DNA from 3 places in the Streptomyces sp. NPDC051211 genome. Region 3 is predicted to be linked to each of the others. Evidence: riboswitches for the same ligand, from Rfam matches in the RefSeq annotation. Region 3 holds a riboswitch; each other region holds the start of a gene.

The links. A riboswitch is a leader RNA that binds a small molecule or an ion and turns the genes downstream of it on or off. The one in region 3 is predicted to bind cyclic di-AMP.
Positions count from the first base shown of each region.
Region 1: it holds a riboswitch for cyclic di-AMP, as region 3 does, so the genes downstream of both, AB0447_RS21170 (transglycosylase family protein) here and AB0447_RS26620 (M23 family metallopeptidase) in region 3, are expected to answer to the same signal.
Region 2: it holds a riboswitch for cyclic di-AMP, as region 3 does, so the genes downstream of both, AB0447_RS07865 (LysM peptidoglycan-binding domain-containing M23 family metallopeptidase) here and AB0447_RS26620 (M23 family metallopeptidase) in region 3, are expected to answer to the same signal.

Region 1 covers NZ_JBFBAV010000021.1:34,342-38,545, reverse strand. Annotated here, with positions in the region: gene eno (phosphopyruvate hydratase) at 1-1,253, opposite strand, end outside; gene AB0447_RS21170 (transglycosylase family protein) at 1,563-2,291, opposite strand; cyclic di-AMP (ydaO/yuaA leader) riboswitch at 2,295-2,466, opposite strand; gene AB0447_RS21165 (transglycosylase family protein) at 2,743-3,918, opposite strand; gene AB0447_RS21160 (cytochrome P450) at 4,064-4,204, opposite strand, start outside.
Region 2 covers NZ_JBFBAV010000005.1:90,327-94,530, forward strand. Annotated here, with positions in the region: gene AB0447_RS07860 (SGNH/GDSL hydrolase family protein) at 47-844, opposite strand; gene AB0447_RS07865 (LysM peptidoglycan-binding domain-containing M23 family metallopeptidase) at 1,013-2,092, opposite strand; cyclic di-AMP (ydaO/yuaA leader) riboswitch at 2,097-2,299, opposite strand; gene AB0447_RS07870 (tyrosine-protein phosphatase) at 2,517-3,323, shown strand; gene AB0447_RS07875 (aspartate aminotransferase family protein) at 3,442-4,204, opposite strand, start outside.
Region 3 covers NZ_JBFBAV010000033.1:37,017-41,220, reverse strand. Annotated here, with positions in the region: gene AB0447_RS26630 (pitrilysin family protein) at 1-875, shown strand, start outside; gene AB0447_RS26625 (pitrilysin family protein) at 896-2,278, shown strand; cyclic di-AMP (ydaO/yuaA leader) riboswitch at 2,485-2,646, shown strand; gene AB0447_RS26620 (M23 family metallopeptidase) at 2,659-3,444, shown strand; gene AB0447_RS26615 (GntR family transcriptional regulator) at 3,596-4,204, shown strand, end outside.

The DNA of each region.
Region 1 (4,204 bases), on a different contig from region 3:
GCGTACACCGCGGCGTCGTCGAGGATCTCCTCGATGCGCAGCAGCTGGTTGTACTTGGCGACGCGCTCGGAGCGGGCCGGGGCGCCGGTCTTGATCTGGCCGCAGTTGGTGGCGACGGCGAGGTCGGCGATGGTGACGTCCTCGGTCTCGCCGGAGCGGTGCGACATCATGCACTTGAAGCCGTTGCGCTGGGCCATCTCGACGGCGTCGAGGGTCTCGGTCAGCGAACCGATCTGGTTCACCTTCACGAGCAGGGCGTTCGCGGTGCCCTCCTCGATACCGCGGGCCAGGCGCTCCGGGTTGGTGACGAACAGGTCGTCGCCGACGAGCTGGACGCGGGCGCCGAGCTTCTCGGTGATGACCTTCCAGCCGGCCCAGTCGTCCTCGAACAGCGGGTCCTCGATGGAGACGAGCGGGTACGCGTCGACGAGGCCCTCGTAGTACTCGGTCATCTCGGCGGCCGAGCGGGACTGGCCCTCGAACTCGTACTTGCCGTCCTTGTAGAACTCGGACGCGGCGACGTCGAGCGCGAGCGCGATGTCCTTGCCGGGGGTGTAGCCGGCCTGCTTGATGGCCTCGACGATGAGGTCGAGGGCCTCGCGGTTGGAGCCGAGATTCGGCGCGAAGCCGCCCTCGTCGCCCAGACCGGTGGACAGGCCCTTGCCCTTCAGCACGGACTTGAGGGTGTGGTAGACCTCGGTGCCCCAGCGCAGCGCCTCGGAGAAGGACTCCGCGCCGATCGGGGCGATCATGAACTCCTGGATGTCCACGTTGGAGTCGGCGTGCGACCCACCGTTGAGGATGTTCATCATCGGAACGGGCAGCAGGTGCGCGTTCGGGCCGCCGAGGTAGCGGAACAGCGGCAGGTCCGAGGCCTCGGACGCGGCGTGGGCGACGGCCAGGGAGACGCCGAGGATCGCGTTGGCGCCGAGCGAGCCCTTGTTGTCGGTGGCGTCCAGGTCGAACATGGCCTGGTCGATCAGGCGCTGCTCGGTGGCGTCGTAGCCGACCAGCTCGGGGCCGATCTGCTCGATGACGGCGAGGACGGCCTTCTCGACGCCCTTGCCCATGTAACGGTTGGGGTCACCGTCACGGAGCTCAATGGCCTCGAAGGCGCCGGTGGAGGCGCCGGAGGGAACTGCAGCACGGCCGGTGCTGCCGTCGTCGAGGCCAACCTCGACCTCGACCGTGGGGTTGCCTCGGGAGTCCAGGATTTCCCGGGCTACGACGACGTCGATGGACGGCACGAGCATCTCCTTCTGGGATGTGACGCTGGGTGTGCGGTGGCGCGTGGGCCGTGGGACGGCCCTGCCGGTCTAGAGCCTAACCGGCTCCGGGCGGTCGGCCGGCCGACCGCCCGGCTCCTGGGACGAAAAAGGGCCCGAATACCCGCCTTCCGGGACATAGAGCCCCGGATTTGGCGCCGCATCGAGGCCGTACCGACGCCGCACCGGGGCCGTACCGACGCCGGCGGCGGCGCCGCATCGACACCGGAAGCAGCGCCGCCCGGCGCGTCGGTGACGCGCCGGGCGGATGTGCCGTGCCAGGAGTTCGACCGGGGGTCAGGAAAGCTTCAGCTTCTGGCCCGGGAAGATCAGATCGGCGTCCTGGACGATGTCCTTGTTCAGCTCGTGCAGCTGCTGCCAGCCGCCGTTGACGTCGTGGGCGTCGGCGATCGCACCGAGGGTGTCACCGGACTTGACCTCGTACGAGCCGTTGCCGGTCAGCGGGGCGGCCGGGGCGGCGGGCTTCGCGGCCGGCTTGGAGGCGGGCTTCGACGGGGCCGGGGCCTGCGAGCGCTCGGACCGGGTGGTGGTCTCGGTGCGCTTCGTCTCCTTCTTCGGCTCGGTCTTCTTCGTCTCGCTCTTGGCCTTGGAGCCGGAGCCGTTCGAGGTGCCGGTGGAGCCGCCGCCGTACGCGGCGTTGGTCAGGCCCTTGCCGCAGTGCGGCCAGGCACCCTTGCCCTGGCCCTTGAGGACCTTCTCGGCGATGGCTATCTGCTGGGCCTTGGAGGCCTTGTTGGCGGTGGAGGCGTACGCCTTGCCGCCGTACGCGGCCCAGGTGGAGGCGGAGAACTGCAGGCCGCCGTAGTAGCCGTTGCCGGTGTTGATCGACCAGTTGCCGCCGGACTCGCACTGAGCGACGGCGTCCCACTGCGAGGCGGTGGCGGCGTTCGCGGTGCCCGCGGCCATCAGCGGAGCGGCCGCAGCGGCGCCGACGACACCGGCGAGCGCGACGACACGGGTGGCCTTGGAGGCGCGGCGGTGCTTGCCCTTGCCGGAAAGCAGCATGGAACTTCTCCTCACCGACGCCTACGAGGTGAGCTGTCGGGTTCGGGCGAGTGAGTTGCCCGGCCTCGCGACCTAGCGCGTGGCTTAACCCCCAGCCGTTCCGTGACCATCTCTCAATGGCCGGGCCCGGCACTTACCTTGGTTCCCCCGCTCCTGCCTTCGGCGCTTGACGCGACGACTGTTCCCTCCGTCCGCCGGCAGGATTCGGCGATGCGGTCGAAGGAGCCCGCGGTGGCGAGCGATTCAGAAGGTAGACAGGTCTGCCCCGGATCTTCAACGAGCGTTTCGGACGCGAAACCGCCCCTACTTGCGCTCCCCGAACGGGTGTTTGCGCAGGTGAGGGGCGGATTTGCGGAAGGTCACGGGTGGGACACGCCAGTTGACCGGAAGAGACACATGTCTCACTTGCACGAAAGGGACATTGAGCGCTTTCCGGCCGCCCGAACTAGCCCTATTTCGGGCTTACATCCAGATTCTGTCCCGGCTTGATGAGGTCGGCGTCATCCCCGATGACCTGCTCGTTGGCGGCGTAGAGGGCGTTCCAGCCGCCCTCGACCCCCTTGGCATCCGCGATGGCCGTCAGGCTGTCGCCGGGTTGGACGGTGTACGTCGGCCCGGACGCGGCGTCGGATGTGACGGGCGCCTCGACGGCGGGCGCTCCGCGGTGCCGTCCGGTCCCGGACTCCGTGCCCGCCGTGGGAGTGGCGCCCGACTCGGCGGTGGGGGCGGTCGGGTCGGCGGCGGGGGCGGTCGGGTCGGCGGTCACGCCGGGGCCGGCCGGGGTGGAGGGCGCCGTGGGGAAGCTCGGAACAACCGGGGTCGTCGGGTCGGCCGTCGGACCGCCCGGAGTGTCCGGAGTGCTGGGAGTGCCCGGAGTGCCCGGAGTTGTGGGGTCGGCCGGCGGGGTGGTCGGGTCCGCCGGGGTGCCCGGAGTCCCGGGCGTGGTGGGGGTGCCGGGAGTGCCCGGGGTGCCCGGAGTGGCGGGAGCGGTCGGGTCGCCCGGCACCGGCAGCGGGCTGACCGGAGCGGTCGGCAGGCCCGGCGCGGTGGGCGCGGTCGGCTGCGCGGGCGCGGTCGGCTCGGTGGGCGGCAGCGGCGCGGGCATCACCGGCACACCGGGGGTGAACACCCCGCCCGGGGCGGCCTGGTCGTAGTCCGCGGCGGCGTCCGGGGTTTCCTCCGGGCGGACCGGGGCGAGGGCCTCCGGCTCGGGAGCCCCCGGCTGGCCGGGGTCCACGGCGGCGGCCGGGCCGTCCTGGGTCAGCCCGGCCGACTCGGCGCACATCGCCCACGCCTGGGGTCCCTGCGCGGCCAGCACCCGCTCGGCGACGGCGATCTGCTGCGAGCGGCTGGCCAGGTCGGCGCGCGGGGCGTAGTCGAGTCCGCCCGCGTTCTTCCACTGCTCCTGGGTGAACTGGAGCCCGCCGTACGCTCCGCTGCCGTAGTCGGCGCTCCAGGTGCCGCCGCTCTCGCACTCGGCGACCTTGTCCCAGGTTGCGGTGTCCGCGGCGGTCGCGCTGGTGGCGGCGAGCAGCGGCAACGCCAGGGCGGAGCCGGTCACTCCGGCCGTGACGACGATCGCGGGGACCTGACGGGGCCGACGATGGCGGCCGTTCCCGGAACGCATGAGGGTGGACCTTTCGCGTGACAGCGGGGAGGTCACGGAACCTAGCGCTCCTCGAACGCTTGTCACAAGTCGATGCAGCGCAGATCACGTAAAGGTCACATTGGGCGTCCCGGCGGATCCGCAGCGCTGACCTGCGGTCAGTTAATTAGCGGGGTGTGAAGACAACCGGAAGGGTGCGCAGCCCACGCATGATGAGCCCGCCGCGCCAGCGCAAGGCCTCCGGCTCCACCGCGAGCTGTAGATCCGGAATCCGCGTCAGCAAAGTCGCCAGCGCCGTCTGGCCTTC
Region 2 (4,204 bases), on a different contig from region 3:
GCACACCGACCCCGAAGGATTCCGGTACCGGCGCCCGTCCCCCTGCTCACAGGGGCAGCAGATCCGGCCGCTTGGGCTCCACATGATCTCCGGAGGACTCCCCGCGCAGCCGCCGCCCGATCCACGGTACGAGGTGTTCGCGCGCCCACTGGATATTGTCCCGGGTCACCTCGGCCGAGCCGCGCGGTCGCAGCGGCGGCCACGGCTGGTCGGGGTCGGCCGGCACCTCCAGGCCGAGCACCTGGGCGGCCCGCAGGGCGACCCGGGTGTGCCCCTCGGGCGAGAGGTGCAGCCGGTCGTCGTCCCAGGCCCGCCGGTCCTGTACGGACTTCAGCGACCAGAGGTCGAGCACCGGGCAGTCGTACCGGTCGGCGATGGCCCGCACGTGGGCGCTGTACGTCGCCACCTTGCCCCGGAGATGGCGCAGCACCGGCACGCCGCGGGTGTCGAAACCGGTGGTGATCATGACCTGGCCGACGGCGCCGGTGAGGTCGGCGACGGCCGCCTCGAAGCGCTCGGCCACGTCGTCGGGGTCGCTGCCGGGCCGGATGATGTCGTTGCCGCCGGCGCAGAAGCTGACCAGGTCGGGGGCGAGCTCCTTGGCCCGCGGCACCTGTTCGGCCACGATCTGGTCGAGCAGCCGGCCCCGCACGGCGAGGTTGGCGTACCGGAAGTCGTGCTCATCGCGTCGGTCGGCCAGGAGTACGGCCAGCCGGTCGGCCCAGCCGACGAAGGTGTCCCCCGGTCCCGGGTCCCCCACACCCTCGGTGAAGCTGTCGCCGATCGCCGCGTATGAGCCAATGGTCTGGAATGTCGAATTCGTCGAGTCGTCGTCGCCTGCCACGACGACTTATCTTTCCCCGACACCTGTGACCTACGCGACCGTAGCCAGGGGTTGACGGACCGTGATCTTTGCCACCCGGTCGGACGGAATACGGACGAAAGGGGGCCGGGGCCGGGAGTCCCCCTCGGATTCCCGGCCCCGGAGGCCTGCTGGGCGGACCTGCGTCCGTCAGACGCTCACGCCCTTGGAGCGGAGGTAGCTGAGCGGGTTGATGTCCGAGCCGTAGTTCGGACCGGTGCGGATCTCGAAGTGCAGGTGCGGGCCGGTGGAGTTGCCGGTGGAGCCGACGAGGCCCACCTGCTGGCCGGCGGTGACGCTCTGGCCGGTCGAGACCGACAGCTGGGACATGTGGCCGTACTGCGAGTAGTGGCCGTCGGCGTGCCGGATGACGACCTCGTTGCCGTACGAGCCGCCCCAGCCGGCGGAGACCACGGTGCCCGCGCCGACCGCCTTGACGCTGGTGCCGGCGGTCGCACCGAAGTCGACGCCGGTGTGGGTGCCGCTGGACCACATGGCGCCGCTGGCCCCGTACTGGGTGTTGATGCGGGCGTTGACGGGGGCGACGAATCCGGCACCGGTGGAGGCGCCGGCCTCGGAGCCGCCGCTCTGCTCCTGTGCGGCGGAGCCCTGGCCCCGGTCCTCCGAGGCGGACGCGGCCGAGGGCTCGTTGCCGGAGGTGCTCGGGGCCTGCGCGGACCGCTTCTTCGGCGCGGGCGCCGACTGCTGCGGGGCCGGCGCGGACTGCTGCTGCTCGGACTCGGCGGAGTCCTCGGACGGGACCTCGGACCGGGCCTCGGACTGGGCCTGCGGCGCCGCCTCGGACGGGGCCGCACCCTGCCCGCCCAGGGTCAGCCGCAGGCCCGGGTGGATCAGCGACGGGTTGGAGCCGACGGCCTCGCGGTTGTCCGCGTAGAGCTGCTGCCAGCCGCCGCCGAGGTTCCGGTCCTGGGCTATGTCGGAGAGGCAGTCGCCCTTCACGACGGTGTAGACGGAGGGAGCCAGCTGCGGAGCGGCGGCGGGCACGGCCTGGGACCGAACCTGGGCCTGAGCCTGAGCCTGGGCCTGGAACGCGGCGGGCACCTGGGACGGCAGCTTGGCCGCGGTGTGGGCGGCCGGCAGCTCGGCGGCATTCGCGCCGGCGGCACCCAGCAGCGGAAGCGCGAGAGCCGCGCCGCCGGTGCCGGCCGCGACGAAACCGCGGGTGATCGGGCTGGACTTGGGGCGGCGGTGCTTACCCTTTCCGGGCATGGCGCATTCCTCTCCGTCGCCTGCGAGGTGAGCTGTCGGGTTCGGACTGGAGATGTCCGGCCGTACAGCGGATGCACGGCTTCACCCCGAGCCGTCCCGGATCGGAGATCCGGGACAAGCGGCCTACCTGGTTCCCCCGCTCCTGCCGGGCACATGAATGGTCGGGTGCGGTTTCCAGGTGGCGGCAGGATTCGGCGTTCCACCTGGATTCGGGGTGACCGTATTCCAGTTGGAGCGCATGGAACAAGCCATGAATTCGCAGAAGAAATCACCGAAGTGATGGATCAATGGAATTCCGGTCACGCTCCGTCCATTCCGTACCGACAACACCCGTCCCTACAAGGCAATTCGACGACGGTCGGCCGCCACTCAACGTCACCGTATGATCTGGCTCACGAGGCGGCACCGACGCGAAGGAGTCCTTGTGACGCAGCAGATACCCCACCCTTCGTCCACTGAGCCCGAACTGTCCGGAGTGCGCAACTTCCGCGATGTGGGCGGTTTGTCGACTGCGGACGGACGGAGGGTCAGACCGGGAGTACTGTTCCGAAGCGGACATCTCGCACATGCCACCGAAACCGACGCAGAGTTTCTCGCCTCGCTCGGCCTGCACACCATCTTCGACTTCCGGAACTCCGCCGACCACGCACTGGAGGGGCCCGACGTCGAACTGCCGGGAGTCCGGAATGTCAGCATTCCGCTCTCCGATCCGGCGGACGGCAAGGAGTTCTGGAAGATGGTCCGCGACGGCGACCTCGACCAGCTGCGCGAGCTGCTCGGCGAAGGCAGGGCGGCGGCCCGGATGGCGGCCTCGTACCGGCAGATCATCCGCACCCGCACCGCCGAACACAGCCGGGTGGTGCACGCCCTCGCGGAGGACAGCGTGCCGGCCCTGATGCACTGCGCCGCCGGAAAGGACCGGGCCGGGCTCTCCGTCGCCGTCACCCTGCTCGCCCTCGGCGTCGAGCGCGAGGCGATCCTGGCGGACTACCTGGAGTCCAACGCCCCGCACCGCCGCTACCGGGTCCGCCGCAGCAGCGATTCGGCCGAGGCCCGCTCCCCCGAGGTGATGGCCCTGCTGGGCCCGCTCTTCGACGCCCGCGCCGAATACCTGACGGCCGCCTTCGACACCATCGAGGAGACCTGGGGCGGCGTGGACGCCTACCTCACCGAGGGCCTCGGGCTGCTGCCCGTGACCCTCGGCCGGCTCCGCGAAAGACTGCTGGACTGACCACCCCCGAAGGTCTCGAAAGCCTCGAAGGTACCAAAGGCCTCGAAGGCGCCGAATGCCCTGAAACCACCGGAACCCCCGGAATCACCGGAACCCGCGCAACCCAAGGAGCAGGCCGTCAGCGGTTGGCGACGGCCTGCTTCACCAAGGTCCGGCCGAAGTCCCACATCAGGCCGCCGCCCCCGTGCGCCTCGTCCATGACGGCCCGGAAGGCCGTCACGAACCGGTCCACGTCCCGCTCGTCCACGACCAGCGGCGGAATCAGCTTGATGACCTCCAGGTGGTCCCCCGAGACCTGGGTGAGGATCCGGTGCCGCTGCAGCAGCGGCACCACCACCATCTGCGCGAACAGCCCCTTGCGGGCCGCCTGCAGCATCGCCCACCGGCTGCGCAGGCCCAGTGAGGAGGGCCGGCCGAACTCGATGCCGACCATCAGGCCGCGGCCGCGCACCTCGTGCAGCAGCTCGTACTCGTCCACCAGGGCGGCCAGCCGCCCCCGCAGCAGGTCGCCCATCGCCCGGGCGTTGGCCACCACCTCCTCCTGCTCCATCACCGACAGCACCGCGAGCCCGGCGGCCATGGCCTGCGCATTGGATCCGAAGCTGGCCGAGTGGACGAGCACCCGGTCCATGGACGAATAGACCTTCTTGAAGATCCAGTCCTTGCCGAGGGTGGCTCCGACCGGCACATAGCCGCCCGACAGCGCCTTGGCCACGCACACCAGGTCCGGCTCGACGCCCTCTTCGTGCTGGTACGCGTAGAAGTCCCCGGTGCGTCCGAGGCCGGTCTGCACCTCGTCGGCGATGAGCAGTGCCTTGTGCCGGTGGAGCAGTTCCTGTGCCGCCCGCAGGAATCCGGGCGGGGCCTCGTGCACCCCTTTG
Region 3 (4,204 bases):
CCTTCTTCCGTACGTACTACGCGCCCAACAACGCGGTGATCTCGGTGGTCGGCGACATCGACTCCCAGCAGACCCTCACCTGGATCGAGAAGTACTTCGGCAGCATCCCCGGCCACGACGGCAAGCAGCCGCCGCGCGACGGCACCCTGCCCGACACCATCGGCGAGGAGCTCCGCGAGGAGATCGTGGAGAAGGTCCCGGCGCGCGCCCTGATGGCGGCCTACCGGCTGCCGCACGACGGCACCCGCGAGTGCGACGCCGCCGACGTGGCCCTGACCATCCTGGGCGGCGGCGAGTCCTCCCGCCTGCACAACCGCCTGGTACGCCGCGACCAGACGGCCGTCGCGGCCGGCTTCGGCATGCTGCGGCTGGCCGGCGCGCCCTCCATGGGCTGGCTGGACGTGAAGACCTCCGGCGGCGTGGACGTGCCGGACATCGAGACCGCCGTGGACGAGGAGCTCGCCCGGTTCGCCGCCGAGGGCCCCACGGCCGAGGAGATGGAGCGCGCCCAGGCCCAGCTGGAGCGCGAATGGCTGGACCGGCTGGGCACGGTGGCCGGCCGCGCCGACGAACTGTGCCGCTTCGCGGTGCTGTTCGGCGACCCGCAGCTGGCGCTGACCGCCGTCGGGCGGGTGCTCGACATCACCGCCGAGGAGGTGCAGGCCGTGGCCGCCGCCCGACTGCGCCCCGACAACCGCGCGGTGCTGGTCTACGAGCCGCTGCCCGAGGACGCCGCGGAGCCCGGGACCGAGGAGGAGGTCGAGGCGGAGATCGACACCGACGCCCGGGCCGCCCGCGCCGAAGCCCGTGACGCCGGAACCGAATCCGCCGCCCAGAACGGCGAGAACGACGAGAGCAAGGGGGCGGAGCAGTGAGCGACACCGCAGCCGTCACGATGACCTTCCACCCGCAGCCGCAGGCCGGCGAGGCCCGCCCGTGGGCCTTCCCGGCCCCCGCGCGCAGCGCCCTGGACAACGGCCTGACCGTGCTCCGCTGCCACCGGCCCGGACAGCAGGTGGTGGCCGTCGAGATCATCCTCGAGGCCCCGCTGGACGCCGAGCCGGCCGGCCTCGACGGAGTGGCCACGATCATGGCCCGGGCGCTGTCCGAGGGCACCGACAAGCACTCGGCCGAGGAGTTCGCGGCTGCCCTGGAGCGCTGCGGCGCCACCCTCGACGCGCATGCCGACCACCCCGGCGTCCGGGTCTCCCTGGAGGTCCCCGCCTCCCGGCTACCCAAGGGCCTCGCCCTGCTCGCCGAGGCGCTGCGCGCCCCCGCGTTCGCCGATGCCGAGGTGGACCGGCTGGTCCGCAACCGGCTCGACGAGATCCCGCACGAGCTGGCCAACCCGCAGCGCCGGGCCGCCATGCAGCTGTCCAAGGAGCTCTTCCCGGCCGGCCTGCGAATGTCCCGGCCGCGCCAGGGCACCGCGGAGACCGTCGCCCGGATCGACTCCGCGGCCGTACGCGCCTTCTACGAGGCCCACGTACGCCCCTCCGCCGCCACCGCGGTGATCGTCGGCGACTACACCGGCACCGACCTGGACGCCGTCCTGGCGGACACCCTGGGCGCGTGGACCGGCGGCACCGCCCCCGCGCTCAAGGCGACCCCGGTGACCGCCGACGACACCGGCCGGGTCGTCATCGTGGACCGTCCCGACGCGGTCCAGACGCAGCTGCTGATCGGCCGGATCGGCCCGGACCGGCACGACCGCGTCTGGGCGGCCCAGGTGCTGGGCACGTACTGCCTGGGCGGCACCCTCACCTCCCGGCTGGACCGGGTGCTGCGCGAGGAGAAGGGCTACACCTACGGCGTGCGCGCCTTCGGCCAGGTGCTGCGCTCCACCGCCCCGACGGCCCCGGAGGGTGCCACCGGCGCGTGCATGCTCGCCATCAGCGGCTCGGTCGACACCCCCAACACCGGACCGGCGCTGGACGACCTGTGGAAGGTGCTCCGCACGCTGGCGGAGGGCGGCCTGACCGACGCCGAACGGGACGTGGCGGTACAGAACTTGGTGGGGGTCGCCCCGCTGAAGTTCGAGACGGCCGCGTCCGTCGCAGGCACCCTCGCCGACCAGGTCGAGCAGCAGCTTCCGGACGACTACCAGGCGCAGTTGTACGCGCGGCTGGCCGAAACCGGCACCGTGGAGGCGACTTCGGCGGTGGTCAGCGCCTTCCCGGCGGACCGTCTCGTCACGATCCTGGTGGGCGATGCGGCGCAGATCGAGGAGCCGGTGCGGGCGCTGGGCATCGGTGAAGTGACCGTGGTCGCCAACTGACCTCCGGGGACTGCAGGAACAGAGGACCTTGGTGGATTGCCCGCCAAGGTCCTCTTTGCGTGCCGTATGTCCGGTTAAGGGGAGTGCCTGCCTGTATGCCGTGTGGCGTACGCAACAAAAAGGCGTGTCTGTTTGGCGATTGACTGATGATCCGCCTAGCGTCGGTCCCGCTGTCCGTCAGCTGTAACTGCCGCACCCGCGGCACCGGACAGCGATCGCCGAGTCCCCGTCAGGCGCGAGCCTGGGGAGCCGGGGACCCACATCAGTCCCTGGGGTGAATCGGGCCGCCTCCGCCAGGAGGGGGACCGTAGGAGACCTTCCTGCTCCGAACCCGTCAGCTAACCCGGTAGGCGAGAGGGAAGGAAAGGACCAGCCTTTTCATGGGCACTCGTGCCGCCGGTAAGCACCGTGGTTCCAGCCGTCTGAGCAAGAAGACCGCCGGCATCGCCGGGATCGCCGCCCTTGCCACCACCGGTGTCATCGGCTCCTTCGCAGCTCCGGCCTTCGCCGCGGACAACGACAACGCGATCCAGGACACCGGCCTCAACGCCGTCGTGGTCGGCGACGACCTGGCCGGCGACATCGAGGCCCAGGCCGCGGCCCAGCAGCACGCCGCCGAGGCCGCCGCCGCCAAGGCGCAGGCCGAGGCCGAGGCGAAGCAGAAGGCCGCCGAGGCCAAGCGCATCGCCGAGGTCAAGGCGAAGGCCGAGCGCGAGGCCAAGGAGCGCGCCGCCCGCGAGGCCGAGCGCAAGCGCCTGAACACCTTCGTCTCCCCGCTCGCCGACTCGTACGTCTCCACCCAGTACAAGGCCGGCGGCGGCATGTGGTCCTCCGGCAGCCACACCGGCATCGACTTCCACGCGGCCTCCGGCACCGTGGTCCGCGCGGTGGGCCTCGGCACCGTCGTCGAGGCCGGCTGGGGCGGCGCGTACGGCAACAACGTCGTCATCAAGCACGCCGACGGCACCTACACCCAGTACGGCCACCTGGCTTCGCTGAGCGTCTCCAAGGGCCAGCAGGTCACCCCCGGCCAGCAGATCGGCCTGTCCGGCTCCACCGGCAACTCCAGCGGCCCGCACCTCCACTTCGAGGCCCGGACCGGCTCGGACTACGGCTCGGACATCAACCCGATCACCTACCTGCGCTCGCACGGCGTCAGCCTCTGAGTGCGGCTGCCCGCAGCATCGAAGAAGACCCCGGCTCACCGAGCCGGGGTCTTCTTCATTTGTTTCCCGTCCGCGCTCGGAAATCACCGCGTGCTGCAATAGAGTCGAGGCATTGACGCCAATGACGACAGCATTAAGCGGAGGTCCGGTCTTGCGTATTCCTGCGCACGCGGTGTGTACGGCAATCCGCGACGACATCGTCACCGGAGTTTTCCAGCCCGGAGCCAGGCTCACCGAGGAACTCCTCGCCCGCCGGTACGGGGTGTCCCGGGTCCCGGTCCGCGAGGCGCTGCGCACCCTGGAGTCCGAGGGCTTCGTCACCACGCGGCGGCACGCGGGCGCGTGCGTGGCCGAGCCGACCCAGCAGGAGGCGGCCGACCTGCTGGAGCTGCGGATGCTGGTGGAACCCCTCGCGGCCGCCCGGGCGGCCCGCCGCCGCACCGACGCACACCTCAAGGTGCTGCGCGGCCTGGTCCGGCTGGGCCAGGAGCGGGCCCGCCAGGGCCAGGGCGAGGACCTGCGGGCCCTGGGCGGCTGGTTCCACGAGACCCTGTCCCAGGCCTCCGGCAGCCCCGGCCTGATCTCCCTGCTCACCCAGCTGCGCCACAAGGTCGCCTGGATGTACGCGGTCCAGGCACCGGCCCGGCCGGCGGAGTCCTGGGCGGAACACGGGGCGATCGTGGACGCGGTGGCCCGGGGCGACGCGGAACGGGCGCGGGCGCTGACGGCCGCGCATGCGGAGCGGGCCGGCGAGGCGCAC